DNA from 3 places in the Ciceribacter thiooxidans genome. Region 3 is predicted to be linked to each of the others. Evidence: riboswitches for the same ligand, from Rfam matches in the RefSeq annotation. Region 3 holds a riboswitch; each other region holds the start of a gene.

What was found. A riboswitch is a leader RNA that binds a small molecule or an ion and turns the genes downstream of it on or off. The one in region 3 is predicted to bind thiamine pyrophosphate.
Region 1: it holds a riboswitch for thiamine pyrophosphate, as region 3 does, so the genes downstream of both, thiD (bifunctional hydroxymethylpyrimidine kinase/phosphomethylpyrimidine kinase) here and thiB (thiamine ABC transporter substrate binding subunit) in region 3, are expected to answer to the same signal.
Region 2: it holds a riboswitch for thiamine pyrophosphate, as region 3 does, so the genes downstream of both, thiC (phosphomethylpyrimidine synthase ThiC) here and thiB (thiamine ABC transporter substrate binding subunit) in region 3, are expected to answer to the same signal.

Annotation. Positions count from the first base shown of each region.
Region 1 covers NZ_CP059896.1:3,191,005-3,195,969, reverse strand. The annotation lists gene H4I97_RS15730 (peptide chain release factor 3) at 1-210, shown strand, start outside; gene H4I97_RS15725 (LysE family translocator) at 216-827, opposite strand; gene H4I97_RS15720 (AraC family transcriptional regulator) at 910-1,710, opposite strand; TPP riboswitch at 1,839-1,936, shown strand; gene thiD (bifunctional hydroxymethylpyrimidine kinase/phosphomethylpyrimidine kinase) at 2,026-2,841, shown strand; gene H4I97_RS15710 (flavin reductase family protein) at 2,854-3,384, opposite strand; gene H4I97_RS15705 (GFA family protein) at 3,422-3,826, opposite strand; gene H4I97_RS15700 (pirin family protein) at 3,937-4,848, opposite strand.
Region 2 covers NZ_CP059896.1:410,975-415,939, forward strand. The annotation lists gene thiO (glycine oxidase ThiO) at 1-703, opposite strand, end outside; gene thiC (phosphomethylpyrimidine synthase ThiC) at 705-2,537, opposite strand; TPP riboswitch at 2,631-2,762, opposite strand; gene glgP (alpha-glucan family phosphorylase) at 2,944-4,965, shown strand, end outside.
Region 3 covers NZ_CP059896.1:3,590,219-3,595,183, forward strand. The annotation lists gene H4I97_RS17755 (ABC-F family ATP-binding cassette domain-containing protein) at 1-1,057, shown strand, start outside; gene H4I97_RS17760 (ABC transporter ATP-binding protein/permease) at 1,061-2,833, opposite strand; TPP riboswitch at 3,030-3,145, shown strand; gene thiB (thiamine ABC transporter substrate binding subunit) at 3,193-4,212, shown strand; gene thiP (thiamine/thiamine pyrophosphate ABC transporter permease ThiP) at 4,217-4,965, shown strand, end outside.

The DNA of each region.
Region 1 (4,965 bases), 400 kb from region 3:
CGTTTCTCCGTTTGCCGCTGGATTTCGGCCGATCAGCCGGGCGAACTCGAAAAGTTCATGACCCAGCAGCGGGGCAATATGTGCCGCGACCTCGACGGCGATCCGGTGTTCATGGCGCAGGACGCTTTTTCGCTTCGCTACGAGGCTGAGCGATATCCTGCCATCAAGATGGTCGCCATCAAGGAATATCACGTCGCCAAGGCGGCGTGAGTTTCCTATCGGTCGGCGAGCGCCAGACGTAACCCGAGGACCGCGAAAGCACCGGAAAACGATCGGCGCAGCCACAGCTGCAGCCGAGGCCGACTGATGACGTGGCGCCGCGTGGCCGCGGCGAAGACTCCGTAGCCCATGAAGACCACGAAGGTCAGTCCCATGAAGACGCTGGCCAGCACCAGCATGTGCAGGGATGCGTTCGGTGCGTTCGCGGGGACGAACTGTGGCAGGAAGGCGAGAAAGAAAAGTGACAGCTTCGGATTGAGGATGTTGAGGAGCAGGCCGTCGGTAATGATCTTGCCTGCGCCGGAGGCTGCACGGGTCGAGGTGACCTGAAGCACACCCTCGTCCCGCCATATGCCCCATGCCATGAAGAGCAGATAGGCGACGCCGAGATACTTGACGGCCTGGAACGCGAGGGCGCTCGCGTGAAGGAGTGCCGCAAGGCCGGTTACGCTCGCCGCAACATGGGGGATGATGCCGAGCGTGCAGCCGAAGGCGGCGATCACGCTTGCCCGCCAGCCGGCGCCGAGAGCATAGGCGATCGTGTAGATGACACCGGTGCCGGGCAGAAGGATGATAATCAGCGACGTCAGGAGGTATTCTGGGGTCATAGCGGCTCTCCTCTTTTGGGCTGGAGAGCGAAGCAGACACCGGAAAGCGGCGGCGGGTCTTGAACGGAATTGCAGCTGGCTCTCAGTGGACGGCCGCGGCATAGGCGCCGGGCGTGACCCCGTATCGCTGGACGAAGGCGCGAGTCATGTGACTCTGATCGGCGAAGCCGCTTGTCGCTGCCGCCTCCGCAAGTGGAGAGCCCGCGTCGATCATGCGCCGAGCCAAGTCGATCCGCCTCTGGATCTGGTAGGCGTGCGGCGTGAAACCGGTCTGCCGTACGAATGCCCGCAGCAGCTGAAACTTGCTGAGGCCGGCTTCCTGCGCAAGATCGGTGAGGGTGGTCGGACGTGCAGGGTCGTCATCGAGCCGTTTCGCAGCGCGCCGGATACCGGCACTTCTCGTCGCGGCCGCCGTCGCGCTCGGCTGCAACACGGAGGCGATGAGCGCCAGAAGTCCTGCCTCGCTCTCAAGGAGCGCCCCGTCGTCTGCCGTCACGGCGGCGAAGAACTGTCGAAAGCGCCCCGCGAGACGGACGTCTTGGATGACCGGATGTTCGAACTCGAACGTCCCCCTGCCGCCCTCGGTGATCTCCAGCGCCGCGGCCGCTATCGTCTCGGGCAGGAGGTAGAGCATCTGCCAGAAACGACCGTGATCACCGATCGGCGTACCGTCGTGCACTTCTCCGGGATTGACGGTGATGATGTCGCCCGGACCCGCCTCCACCACACCACGCCCACTCAGGGACTTCTGTGCACCCCGGCGAATGATCCCGACCCCGAAGGCGTCGTGGGTGTGGCGCGGAAAGCTGTGTCGCGTGTCGGCAGTCACTGCGGTCACGCCGAAGAGCGCAGTGTTCGTAATGTGGAATCGGCCCTTACTCATGCGCACGACGGCTCCGATGTGCTGCCTAGGTGGACTCTGTCAGCATCATGCAGAGTGCCAGCTTCGTCTTCCACCGGCAACCGTCCTGCGACAGCCTGCGTGACAGCCGCGGCGATCTGTGCGACAGGATGGTGAGACGGGGGCGTCCACCGGAAGGTCGGGCTGAGAAGAACCCTTTGAACCTGAACCAGATCATGCTGGCGGAGGGAGTCGTTTCGGGTTGAGGGCCGCTGGTACCCAGTCCCGCGACCTTTCCGTAGGGAAAGGCTGATGATGAGTGATCTTCAGAACGCAGACAATACACCGCGGGCACCGGTGATCGCCAACGCCCTTTCCATTGCCGGTTCCGATCCCTCAGGCGGTGCCGGCATCCAGGCCGATCTCAAGACGTTTTCGGCACTGGGCGTGTACGGTATGGCGGTGGCAACCGCCCTCACGGCACAGAACACGCGAGGCGTGACCGGCATACACGTCGTGCCGCCGGATTTCGTTGCCGAGCAGATCCGGGCCGTCTTCGCCGACATAAGGGCGGGCGCCGTGAAAATCGGCATGATCGCCAATGCGGCGATTGCAGGAGCCGTCGCCGACGTGCTCGCGCGTCATGCCGATGTGCCTGTCGTTCTCGATCCAGTGATGATCGCCAAGGGTGGCGCGCCACTACTGACGGATGACGCGGTGATGGTCCTGAAAACACGGCTCCTGTCGCTCGCCACAGTCGTCACGCCGAACCTGCCGGAGGCGGCAGCTCTTCTCGGTGAGCCCGAGGCCCGCGATCGCGACGAGATGGCCGGTCAGGCGCTGCGACTCGTGGGGCTTGGCGCGAACATGGCGTTGGTCAAGGGCGGGCATCTTCCCGGAAACGACAGCCCGGATGTGCTCGCCTCTGCGGCGGGCCTCACCTGGTTCGAGGCACCGCGCGTTGCGACCCGCAACACGCATGGCACCGGCTGCACGCTGTCGAGCGCGATCGCTGCCGGGCTTGCCAAGGGAGCATCGCCGGAGAAAGCCGTCGTGGTGGCCAAGACCTATGTCGCGGGAGCGATCGATGCCGCGGATGCCTTGAGCGTGGGTTCCGGGCATGGGCCTGTGCACCACTTTCATGCGCTCTGGAAAAGCGAAGGCGCAGCGTAACAGGCCAGACTGTCAGGGCATCTGCGAGTCGAGCGTGATCTCCTCGCCGTCGATGGCGAATGTGCCGTAGCCGCGATGATGAATGGTTCGCGGTGCCGCTTGGGCGGGATCATACCAGGCCTTCACCACCTCCAGCACGAAGAGATTGTAGCGTGGCACGAAACCCTGATCGACCACGCGGCATTCGAGATTCGCGAAGCAATCGCCGATGAGAGGCGCACGCACTTCCTCGGCGGGCAGCGGCGTCAGGCCGATCGTCGCGAACTTGTCGGTATCCCGGCCGGAGCAATTCCCGACTGCGACCACCTTCTCGGCAAGCTCGACCGTCGGGATGGCGATGACGCATTCGCCGGTTTGCTGGAGCGCGTGAAAGCTGTGGTCCGCCCCGCTAACAATGCACGCGATCATCGGCGGAGTAAATTCCACCATCATGTGCCAGGACATGGCCATGACGTTCGGGTGTTCGTTTTCCGAGGTCGTCAGGAGGACGACCGGGCCGGGCTCGATGAGTTGGTAGACCTTGGCAAGCGGAAACTCCTTCATTGCGGTCTTCTCCTGTCAGCGAGTTTGTCCCTTGCATTCAGTCGCCGTCCTTTCCGGGCAGGGCACGGATGTCATGGACAAACGGCAACGCAGAACGCAGCCAGAACTGTCGGCTCGGCATCAGCTTCCGGCGCTGGCGGATCGTGCCGATGCGAATGCCGATCCGGGCATCGCTTGCATCGCCGCTGGCGCGATAGATCGGCGAGCCGCATTTCGGGCAGAAGTATTGCACACTGACCGCACCACTGTCGCCGATCTTTGTGTAGGCTTTCGGCGCGTTGCCGCGAAGGGTGAAACGGTCGCGGGTCGCGGCGACCGTGACACGGTAGGCACTGGCTGTCAGCGATTGGCAGTCGGTGCAGTGGCAGATCGAGACCTGGGTGGGGTCGATGTCAGCCTCGTAGCGGACGTAGCCGCAATGACATTGCCCGTCTATATGCATCGGCGCGCCTCCTTCGGGTTCTTCCATGGAACCTAGGGCGGATCGCCGCAGTGTCGAACGCGGTATCCGACGGCGCCGGACGTGGAGCCCGGCGCCGTCCATTGCTGCACCTAGTGATCGGCCTTGATGAAGGTGCCGTTCTGCAGGTCACGCATCGCCTGCATCAGTTCCTCGCGGGTGTTCATGACGATCGGTCCGTGCCAGGCGACCGGCTCCCGGATCGGCTTGCCGGTGACGAGCAGGAACCGGATACCCTCCTCGCCGGCCTGTACCGTGACCTCGTCGCCGGTATCGAACACAACGAGCGTGCGGTTGCCGGAAAGATCCCGGATGTTGAGTTCCTGGCCCTGGTACTCTTTCTCTACCTTTACGCCGAAAGGCTTGGAGGCATCGCGGAAGGTACCGGAGCCGGCGAAGATGTAGGCGAATGCGGACCGATAGGTATCGACCGGGAAGCTCTTCCGCTTGCCCGGCGGAACCGAGATGTCGAGATAGACGGGCTCGGCGGCAATACCGTCGACCGGACCCATCTTGCCCCAGAAGTCTCCGGTGATGACGCGGACTGCGGTGCCATCATCGTCGACGATCACGGGAATGTCCGCGCTCTTGATGTCCTGGTAGCGCGGTGCCGTCATCTTCAGCGACGACGGCAGGTTCGCCCAGAGTTGGAAACCGTGCATCCTGCCAGCGAAATCACCTTTCGGCATCTCCTGGTGCATGATGCCGCTTCCCGCCGTCATCCACTGTACGTCACCGGCACCGAGCAGGCCCTGATTGCCGAGGCTGTCACCGTGCTCGACGGTGCCCGCAAGCACGTAGGTGATGGTCTCGATGCCGCGATGGGGGTGCCACGGAAAGCCGCGGATGTAATCCGACGGATTGTCGTTGCGGAAATCATCCATCATCAGGAAGGGATCGGTCATCGACGGATCGCCGAAGCCGAAGACGCGATGCAGTTTGACGCCGGCCCCTTCCATTGTAGGGGTGGCGCGACTTTCATGTTTCACAGGTCGAATGGACATTGGATTGCTCCTTCCGAGCGGAATTTCAGTTGCCCCCAATATAGGGAAATACGACGGGTGGCGAAGGCCGTTCCCCGGAACGCACTGTTCACAGAACGCAATCCTCCGGCGCAAAAT
Region 2 (4,965 bases), 480 kb from region 3:
TCATCGTCGCCCCGACCATGAAGCGATGATCCTCGCGCGGTACGATGTAGAGCGGGTGACGCGGATGGAGCAGGCGGACCGGCCGCGAGAGAGTGATTTCCGCGGTTTCGAGGAAGAGCATCTCGCCGCGTACGCCACGCAATCCCGGCGTCGAGCCGATCGCCGCCGCGCCGGTGCATTCGACGACCGCAGAGTAGGCCGTTTCCGTCGGCGCTTCGGTGCTGCCGAGGTGGAAGCGCACGCCCTTTTCGACCAGCGCCTCGTAGAGCCCGGTCATCGCCTTGCGCGGGTCGAGATGGGCTTCTTCGGGGAAGAAGAGCGCGCGATCAAAGCGCCCGGCGAGATCCGGTTCGAGTTCGCCGATCGCATTGCTGCCGACCCATTCGTATCCCCGCGTGCGGGAGGCGAAGCGGTCGAGTTCGACACTGTCGCGGCCGGCGGCGATGACCAGCGTCCCCTTGCGGGACACTTCGCCGGGGACGGCCTCGGTCCACCAGTCGGCGGAGGAAAGGCCGAGGGTCAGCACCGCTTCCTCGGCCGCCTCGCGTTCGCAGTAGGGGGCGAGCATGCCGCCGGCATAGGTGGAGGCGCCCGTACCCACTGTCTCGGCGGCATCCATCACCTCGACGGAGATGCCGCGGCGGGAAAGTTCGAAGGCTGCGGTGAGGCCGGCGACGCCGGCCCCCTTGATCAGAACCGTCATCTCACTCTCCCGGCTGGCTTTCTGCCGTATTCGCGACCGGCATATAGAGATCGCCGCCCTGACGGTATTTCGCCGCCATGGCTTCCAGCCCCTCCTTCTGCGCCTCTGCCCTCAGATCATGGGAGATGCGCATGGAGCAGAATTTCGGACCGCACATGGAGCAGAAATGGGCGACCTTGTGCGCCTCCTTCGGCAGCGTCTCGTCGTGCATCGAGCGCGCGGTATCTGGATCGAGGGAGAGGTTGAACTGGTCCTCCCAGCGGAACTCGAAGCGGGCGCGGGACAGCGCATCGTCGCGGACCTGCGCGGCGGGATGGCCCTTGGCGAGGTCGGCGGCGTGGGCGGCGATCTTGTAGGTGATGACGCCCACCTTCACGTCGTTGCGGTCGGGCAGACCCAGATGCTCCTTCGGCGTCACGTAGCAGAGCATGGCAGTGCCGAACCAGCCGATCATCGCCGCACCGATGCCGGAGGTGATGTGGTCGTAGCCAGGCGCGATGTCGGTGGTCAGCGGCCCGAGCGTGTAGAACGGCGCCTCGCCGCAGGTTTTCAGCTGCTTGTCCATGTTCTCCTTGATCTTGTGCATGGGAACATGGCCGGGGCCTTCGATCATTACCTGGCAATCCTTTGCCCAGGCGATCTGCGTCAGCTCGCCCAGCGTCTCCAGTTCGGCAAACTGTGCGGCGTCGTTGGCATCCGCAATCGAGCCGGGCCGAAGGCCGTCGCCGAGCGAGAAGGAGACGTCATAGGCGCGGCAGATGTCGCAGATTTCCTCGAAGTGCTCGTAGAGGAAGCTCTCCTTATGGTGATGCAGGCACCACTTCGCCATGATCGATCCGCCGCGTGAGACGATGCCGGTGACGCGGTTGACGGTGAGCGGGATGTAGTGGAGCCGGACGCCGGCATGGATGGTGAAATAATCGACGCCCTGTTCCGCCTGCTCGATCAGCGTGTCGCGGTAGAGCTCCCAGGTCAGGTCTTCGGCGATGCCGCCGACCTTTTCAAGCGCCTGGTAGAGCGGCACGGTGCCGATCGGCACCGGCGAATTGCGGACGATCCATTCGCGGATGTTGTGGATGTTGCGTCCGGTCGAGAGGTCCATGACGGTGTCGGCGCCCCAGCGGATCGCCCAGACCATCTTCTCGACCTCTTCCTCCATTGAAGAGGTGACGGCGGAATTGCCGATGTTGGCATTGATCTTCACCAGGAAGTTTCGGCCGATGATCATCGGCTCGCTTTCCGGGTGGTTGATGTTGGCGGGAATGATCGCCCGGCCGGCGGCGATCTCCTGGCGGACGAATTCCGGCGTCACGTGATTGGGGATGTGCGCGCCGAAGCTCTCGCCGTCGCGGATGAGCGCCTCCTTCGCCGCCTTGCGGCCGAGATTTTCGCGGATGGCGACGAACTCCATCTCCGGCGTGACGATGCCGGCGCGCGCGTAGGCGAGCTGCGTCACCGCCTTGCCGTTGCTCGCACGCGAGGGCGTGTTACGGACCGGAAATTCCGGCACCAGCCGTTCGCCGGAGGCAAAGCCGTTGTCTTCCGGCAGCACGTGCCGGCCGACATAGGTCTCGACATCACCGCGGGCGGCGATCCAGCGTTCGCGCAGCCGCGGCAGGCCGGCCTTGATGTCGATCGCCGCGGAGGGGTCGGTGTAGGGACCGGAGGAGTCGTACAGGACAACCGGCGGCTCGCCTGAAGTCGGATGCAGGGCGACCTCACGCATCGGCACGCGAACGTCGCCGTGACGGTCTCCGTCGATGTGGATCTTGCGAGATGCGGGCAGGGGACCGGTCGTCACCTGCAGTGTCGGTCTGGTTGCGGCAATGTTCATGGTTGAGGCTCCAAGTTGCTATTTGGAGACCCAGTTCCACGCCGGAATGATGAGAAATACGCCCCTTGCGGTCCTCTTACGGATTCCGCAATCGTCTCAGCGCTCGCACCGTCCCTACGCCAGTATGAACTGGATCAGGTTCAACGGGTCACTGCGCTGCTTGCCCTTGTCGGGGATCGCCCAGCAGTATCTCAGCCCCTTGGCGGGACCCCCCTGGTGAATGGGCGAATGCTAAGGCAGTATACCGCGCATTGTCAATCCGCAAGCAGGGAGGCCGATCGGATGTCATATGGGGAGCCTTCGATTTCAACGGGATAGCCGAATCCGCGAATGCTGCTACAATCCGGTACCGGATCGGCCGCGACGACGCGGAAATCGACCGACCTCGCTTGAAGCGGAGGGAAGAGTGCTGACGCAGACGGAATTCGATCAAGGCTTCGATGCGCTGCAGGAGCTCGCCCTCGACATCCGGTGGTCGTGGAATCATGCGACGGACGCCATCTGGCAGGCGCTCGACGGTGAAATGTGGGCGCTGTCGCGCAATCCGTGGACGATCCTGCGGAGCGTCTCTCGCGACAGAATTCGGGCGCTTCTCTCCGATCGTGAGTTCTCTGAAAACCTGGCCGCACAGCTTGCCGAATCGCGCCGGTTGCGGCTGGCACCCGGATGGTTTCAGGAAGCCCATCCGGGCGACGAATTGCGGACGGTCGCCTATTTCAGCGCCGAGTTCATGCTCGACGAGGCGCTGCCGATCTATTCCGGCGGGCTCGGGAATGTCGCGGGCGACCAGCTGAAGGCGGCGAGCGACCTCGGCGTGCCGGTGGTCGGGGTTGGGCTTCTCTATGCGCGGGGTTATTTCCGCCAGTCGATCACGCCGGACGGACGGCAGGAGGCGCTCTATCCCGTCAACGAACCGGAGCAGCTGCCGCTGCGACTGCTGCGCGAGCCGAGCGGCGAGTGGCTGCGGCTGGAGCTGGAATTGCCCGGCTACAGGCTCTGGGCCAGAACCTGGGAAGTGCAGGTCGGGCGCACGCGGCTTTTCCTTCTCGACCTCAACGATCCGGCCAATCCGCCCGCCTATCGCTGCGTCACCGGCGAGCTCTACGGAGAAGGCCCCGAGACGCGTCTGAAACAGGAGATGCTGCTCGGCATCGGCGGGTGGCGGCTCCTGAGGGCAATCGGGCTCGATCCCGAGATATGTCACATGAACGATGGGCACGCCGCCTTCGCTGCTCTCGAACGGGCGCGCTTCTTCATGCAGGACCATGGGGTTCCGTTCGCGGAGGCGCTGCTTGCCACACGCGCCGGCAACCTCTTCACGACACATACGGCGGTTGCCGAAGGGGTTGACCGATTTCCTTCTGAGATGATCGCTCGCTTCTTCCGCCGCTACGCCGAAAAGGAACTCGGGCTCTCTCTCGACGACTTTCTGGCGCTCGGGCGAAGCAATCCGAGGGATACCACCGAGCCGTTCAACATGGCCTATCTCGCGGTCCGGGCGAGCGGCGCCGTCAATGCCGTCAGCGCCCTCCATGAAGAGGTGAGCAAGGCGCTTTTGCAGCCGCTCTTTCCCCGCTGGCCGGCAGGTGAGGTTCCGGTCGGCCACGTGACCAACGGCATTCATGTGCCGACATGGGATTCGGCGGCGGCCGACGCATTCTGGACGGAGGTGACCGGCAAGGACAGGTGGCGCGGCGATCTCGCCGGGCACGAGGCAGCGATACGCGATGTACCTGCGGCGCGGATTTGGCAGCTGCGGGCCACAGGCCGGGGACAACTCGTCGAAAGGGTGCGAGACTGTTGCTGCCGTCAACTAGCAGAGGATGGTACCCCCTCGAGCGAGATCGAGGAGTCGCGCGCAATCTTCGATCCCGACGCCCTGACGCTCGGCTTCGCCCGACGGTTCGCGACCTACAAGCGTCCCGACCTGCTGCTCTATGACGAGGACCGCTTGCGGCGCCTCCTCACCGATACGCGCCGGCCGGTACAGCTCGTCGTTGCCGGAAAGGCGCATCCGCGGGATACAGCCGGACAGGCGCTCGTCAAACGATGGACCGATTTCGCCAGACGCGCGGAGGTTCGCTCGAGGGTCGTCTTCCTGCGCGACTACGACATGCAGCTGGCTCAGGTGCTGGTGCAGGGCGTGGACGTCTGGATCAACACGCCCCGCCGTCCTTGGGAGGCGAGCGGAACGAGCGGGATGAAGATCCTCGTCAACGGTGGCCTTAATCTCTCCGAAATCGACGGCTGGTGGGCGGAAGCCTTCACTTCGGAGGTCGGCTGGGCGATCGGTGATGGTGTCGAGCATCACGATTTTGCCGATCTCGACCGGCGGGAGGCGGAGGAGCTCTACGAGCACCTCGAGCGTGACATTGTTCCGGAATTCTACGAACGCGACGCATCCGGCATCCCGCTGCGCTGGGTTGAT
Region 3 (4,965 bases):
TGGACACAGAGGACCGCAAGGGACCGTGCAGGCAAACCTCGCGGACGCGCGCGAATCCGGAAAGCTGGTCATAGAGGCAGAACGGATCAGCAAGACATATGGCGGGCGCACCATCGTGGCCCCGTTTTCGCTCCGCGTTCACCGCGGCGACTGCATTGGTCTTGTCGGACCGAACGGTGCCGGCAAGACGACGCTCCTCAAGATGCTGACGGGACAGCTGAAACCTGACAGCGGCGCGGTGAAGCTCGGAACCAACCTGGAAATTGCGGTGCTCGACCAGAAGCGCGAGGATCTCAATCCCGATGACACGCTGGCGCACTATCTGACTGATGGTAGGGGCGAAAATCTCCTCGTCAACGGTGAGCAGCGACACGTTACCGGTTACATGAAGGATTTTCTGTTTCAGCCGGAGCAGGCCCGTACTCCGATCCGCAATCTCTCGGGCGGCGAGCGGGCAAGATTGATGTTGGCGCGCATCATGGCAAAGCCATCAAACCTGCTGATCCTCGATGAGCCGACGAACGACCTCGACATCGAGACCCTTGATCTGTTGCAGGAGATTGTCGCTGGCTATCCCGGTACGGTCATTCTCGTCAGCCATGATCGCGATTTCCTGGACCGTACCGTCACCTCGACGATTGCGCCGGCCGATCCAGAGCAGCCAGACGGTCGCTGGATCGAGTATGCCGGCGGCTATTCCGATATGCTGGCACAAAGAAAAGGCGTCGAGGACGAACATCGCCGTGCGGCAAGGACAGACAAGGGGAAAGTACAGGAAGGCGCGGAGAAGGCACTCGACGGGCCTGCTTCCAAGACGAAGGCCAAGCTCTCCTACAAGCAGAAGTTCGCGCTGGAGACCCTGCCGAAGGAGATCGCAAAGGCCGAAGGGGAGATTGCCGTTCGCGAAGCGAAAATGGCGGATCCCGGCCTGTTCTCGCGTGATGCGGCAACGTTCAACCGACTTGCTATCGAGGTCGAAAAACTGCGAAGCGACCTCGCGCGAATGGAGGAAGAATGGCTTGAACTGGAGATGCTGCGCGAAGAACTCGAGAGCTGACGATTAGAGAGCGGGAGGTGTCTGTGGGATCGCTTCCAGATGCAGCAATCTCGGAGACGTGGTGTCATAGAAAGCGCCGGATCTGCCGATATAGATGAGTGTAGCCTCCTGTAATTCGCTCATTATCGACGACAGCCGCTCGACGGTTTCGGGCTCCAGGCCTTCGAGGACATCGTTGAAGACGATCCATTTCGGGCGGCGCAGCAGCAGATTGGCGAATGTAAGCAGCATCTGCTCGTCCTTCTCGAGCCGGCGGTCCCATCGGGCGTGCTCATCGAGGGACTTCGTAAGTTCGTGAAGGCCAACGCGTGTCAGCGCCGCAGCGATCTCCTCATCGGAGAACTCTGCGGCCGCCGCTGGGAACAGCAAAGCATCCTGAAGTGGTCCTTCGGGCAGGTAGTCCAGTTGCGGAACGAAGAGAATTTCCTGTTCCGGAAGTTCGATCGATCCGCTTCCCCACGGCCAAAGCCCGGCGAGAGCATCGAAGAGCAGCTTCCGGTTGACGCCGTGGTCGCCGTTGATCATGACCTTTTCGCCAGGATTGATGACGGGATCCGGTTCACGCAGGCGAAAGGCGTGCTCGCAGCTGTTGCCGTTCGGCTTTGCGCAAATCGTTATGCCCCGAAAAGCGAGCTGTCCCGCTGTTCCGTGTTTCAGCAGAATCTCGCTTCCCTCGGGATGGAAATCATCCATTTCAATGAGCGCCGCCCTGAAACTCATTACACGTAGGAGGGTCGCCTTCCAGTCTGCGATGGAGTCGAAATTGTTGACGTACCAGCGCAGCGCCGAGTGGACCTGGTTGAACGCGGCTGCCGACATCATCAATTCGCCGAAGCTCATAGATCCCGCAAAATAGGCCGGAGATGCGATCAATGTCGGGACGACGAGCGCGAGCCAGCCGAAGCCGGCGGTAACCCAAGTAAGATTGGTGAGCGCCATCGCGAGTTGGCGAATCATTGCTATAACGCCGTCAATCCTGAAATGGATGCGCTGGCGCTGGCCCTCTTCGCCGCGCGCAAGTGTAATGGCTTCGAGATTCTCGTTCGTGCGCATCAGCGAGAAGCGCAGATCGGCTTCGCGGGCGTATCGTTCGGCATTGATGCGCGTGAGCCGAAAGCCGACGAGATTGCTGGCCAGTGAGGCAATGCTGGCATAGAAGACCGCCCCCCAAACCATGTATCCGGGAATCGAGAAACTCGTATCGCCGACATGAAAGACAAAGCCGCTCGACAGCTGCCAAAGCACGCCGATGAAGCTGACGAGCAAGATCGTTGCCTGGACGAGGCCGATCGTCAGCGAAGTGGTCATTTCGGAGAGCTTGCGGGCATCTTCATGTAGTCGCTGGTCAGGGTTGACGCCAAGGGGGCTCGAAAGCGAAAGCCGATACGCTCGCCGGTCGGTCAGCCACCGGTCGACAATATCGCGCGACAGGCCTTCTCGCATGTAGAGCGCTGCCATCTGATTGAGCCAGGTCTGCACGACATTGAGCAACAGAAGGAACCCGGCGATGAATGCAAAGTTTTTCAGCTGGACGATGAATTCCGGCAGGTCGCGGCGTTCCAGCGAATTGTAGAAAGGTGCATTCCAGCGGTTGAGAAGGATCTGGCCGTAGGCCGTGAGGAGAATGATCGTCAGCAAGGCCGCCGCAACGAGAAGTATGCGATTGCGCACCGGCGACTCCCAGAAGGACTCTGCCGCAATCGTGATTTGCCTCTTGAAGCCGATCTCGTAGGCCGTCTCGGCTCCGGATCGTCCTAGTGGCTCTGCATTGGTCATGGGTCAGGTTCTTCCGCGCAACAGATGGCCGGATATTACGGGCCAAGCACTTGCCGATCGGTTGATAAGCTGACTGCTGTGGCATGAAAAAGGCGGGAAGGACAAGCTTCGTCATAATACGCCATTGAAAGCCGTGACAATCCGGCCGGGCAGTTGTCCGGAGCTTGCGTGATACGAGGTGCCGCGCTATTTCTTCCCTGCTCTAACGGGGTGCCAAAAGGCTCTTAAATGACCTGGTGGCTGAGAGGTGAACACCAACCCGCGGAACCTGATCCGGCTCGAACCGGCGGAGGGATTAGACGCGTAACAGACGCCCTTTTCCCGGAAACAAACACGAAGGAGGGGCGCCTATGCGAACCATGATATCCGTTCTTTCCGGCTGCACGCATCTCGGCGTGGCGGCAATTGCAGTGCTGTCGTCTGTTCCCGCTTTGGCGGCCGACAAGACTTTGACGATCTACACTTACGAAAGCTTCATTTCCGAATGGGGCCCGGGTCCAAAGGTCAAGGAAGCATTCGAGAAGACCTGCGAATGCCAGGTGGATTTCGTCGGCGTCGCCGATGGGGTTGCTTTGCTGACGCGCCTGAAACTCGAGGGCGATGCGAGCAAGGCCGATCTCGTCCTCGGGCTCGACACCAATCTCGTTGCCGAGGCGAAACAGACCGGCTTTTTCGACGTGCACGGTGTCGACACCTCGGCGGTCAAGGTTCCCGGCGGCTTCTCCGACGACACCTTCATTCCATATGATTACGGTCATTTCGCAGTCGTTTACGATACGCAGGCACTGAAGACGCCCCCGAAGAGCATGAAGGAACTCGTGGAGGGCGATCCTTCGCAGAAGATCGTGATCGAGGATCCCAGAACGTCAACGCCCGGACTCGGATTGCTGCTCTGGGTCAAGTCGATCTACGGCGATGAAGCGCCGGCCGCCTGGCAGAAGCTGAAAGGCCGTATCTTGACCGTGACGCCCGGCTGGTCGGAAGCCTACGGCTTGTTCACGAAGGGTGAGGTGCCGATGGTACTCTCTTACACGACGTCACCGGCTTATCATATGGTCGCCGAAGAAACCGAGCGTTACCAGGCTGCCGCCTTCTCCGAAGGCCATTACATCCAGATCGAAGTCGCCGGCTTGCTCAAGAATGCGCCCGAGAAGGACCTCGCGCGCAAGTTCCTCAAGTTCATGCTGAGCCCCGGGTTCCAGAATACCATTCCGACCAACAACTGGATGATGCCTGCCGCACCGACGTCGGAGCCGCTACCGGAGGCCTTCGGAAAGCTGGTCAGCCCCTCCAAGACGTTCCTGATGTCTCCGGAGGAGGTCGCAGCCAACCGGAAGGCGTGGATCGACGAGTGGCTCGCAGCAATGACGCTCAAGTAACGACATGCTGGGAAGACGGCAGCGTTTGACGGGTTTCCTTGGCGGAGCGTTCAGTCTTGTCGCCATCGGGATATTCGTCGGTGTCGCAATCCTGGCGTTGCTCCACTACGGCGGGGAAGGTGGCTTAACGGTACTCTTCTCCGACCCGCTGCTCCTGTCCGTGCTGCGTTTCACGCTGTTGCAGGCGGCACTTTCGACTGCACTTTCGGTGATTCTTGCGATCCCGGTCGCTAGATCACTCGCCCGTCAGACACGTTTCCTAGGACGCATGTGGGTGATCCGACTGATGGCGGTGCCGATGGGACTTCCTGTTCTGATCGGCGCTCTCGGCCTGATCGGCATCTGGGGGCGGCAGGGATTGATCAACGATGGGCTGCTCCTCCTTGGCAAGGCGGAGCCAGTTAGCATTTATGGTCTCGGCGGCATCTTGCTCGCGCACGTTTTCTTCAATCTGCCGCTTGCCGCGCGCTTGATGCTTGCTGGACTCGAGCGTTTACCCTCCGAATATTGGCTGATGAGTGCGACGCTTGGCATGAAGTCAGGCGCGATTTTCCGTTTCATCGAATGGCCCGCGCTTCGCTCGCTCATTCCCGGCATCGCCGGTCTCGTATTCATGCTTTGTGCCACCAGCTTCACGCTTGTCCTCATTCTCGGGGGAGGTCCTGCCGCGACAACGCTCGAGGTGGCGATCTACCAAGCCCTTCGGTTTGATTTCGATCCGGAGCGGGCTGTGTCGCTAGCCTTCTTGCAGAT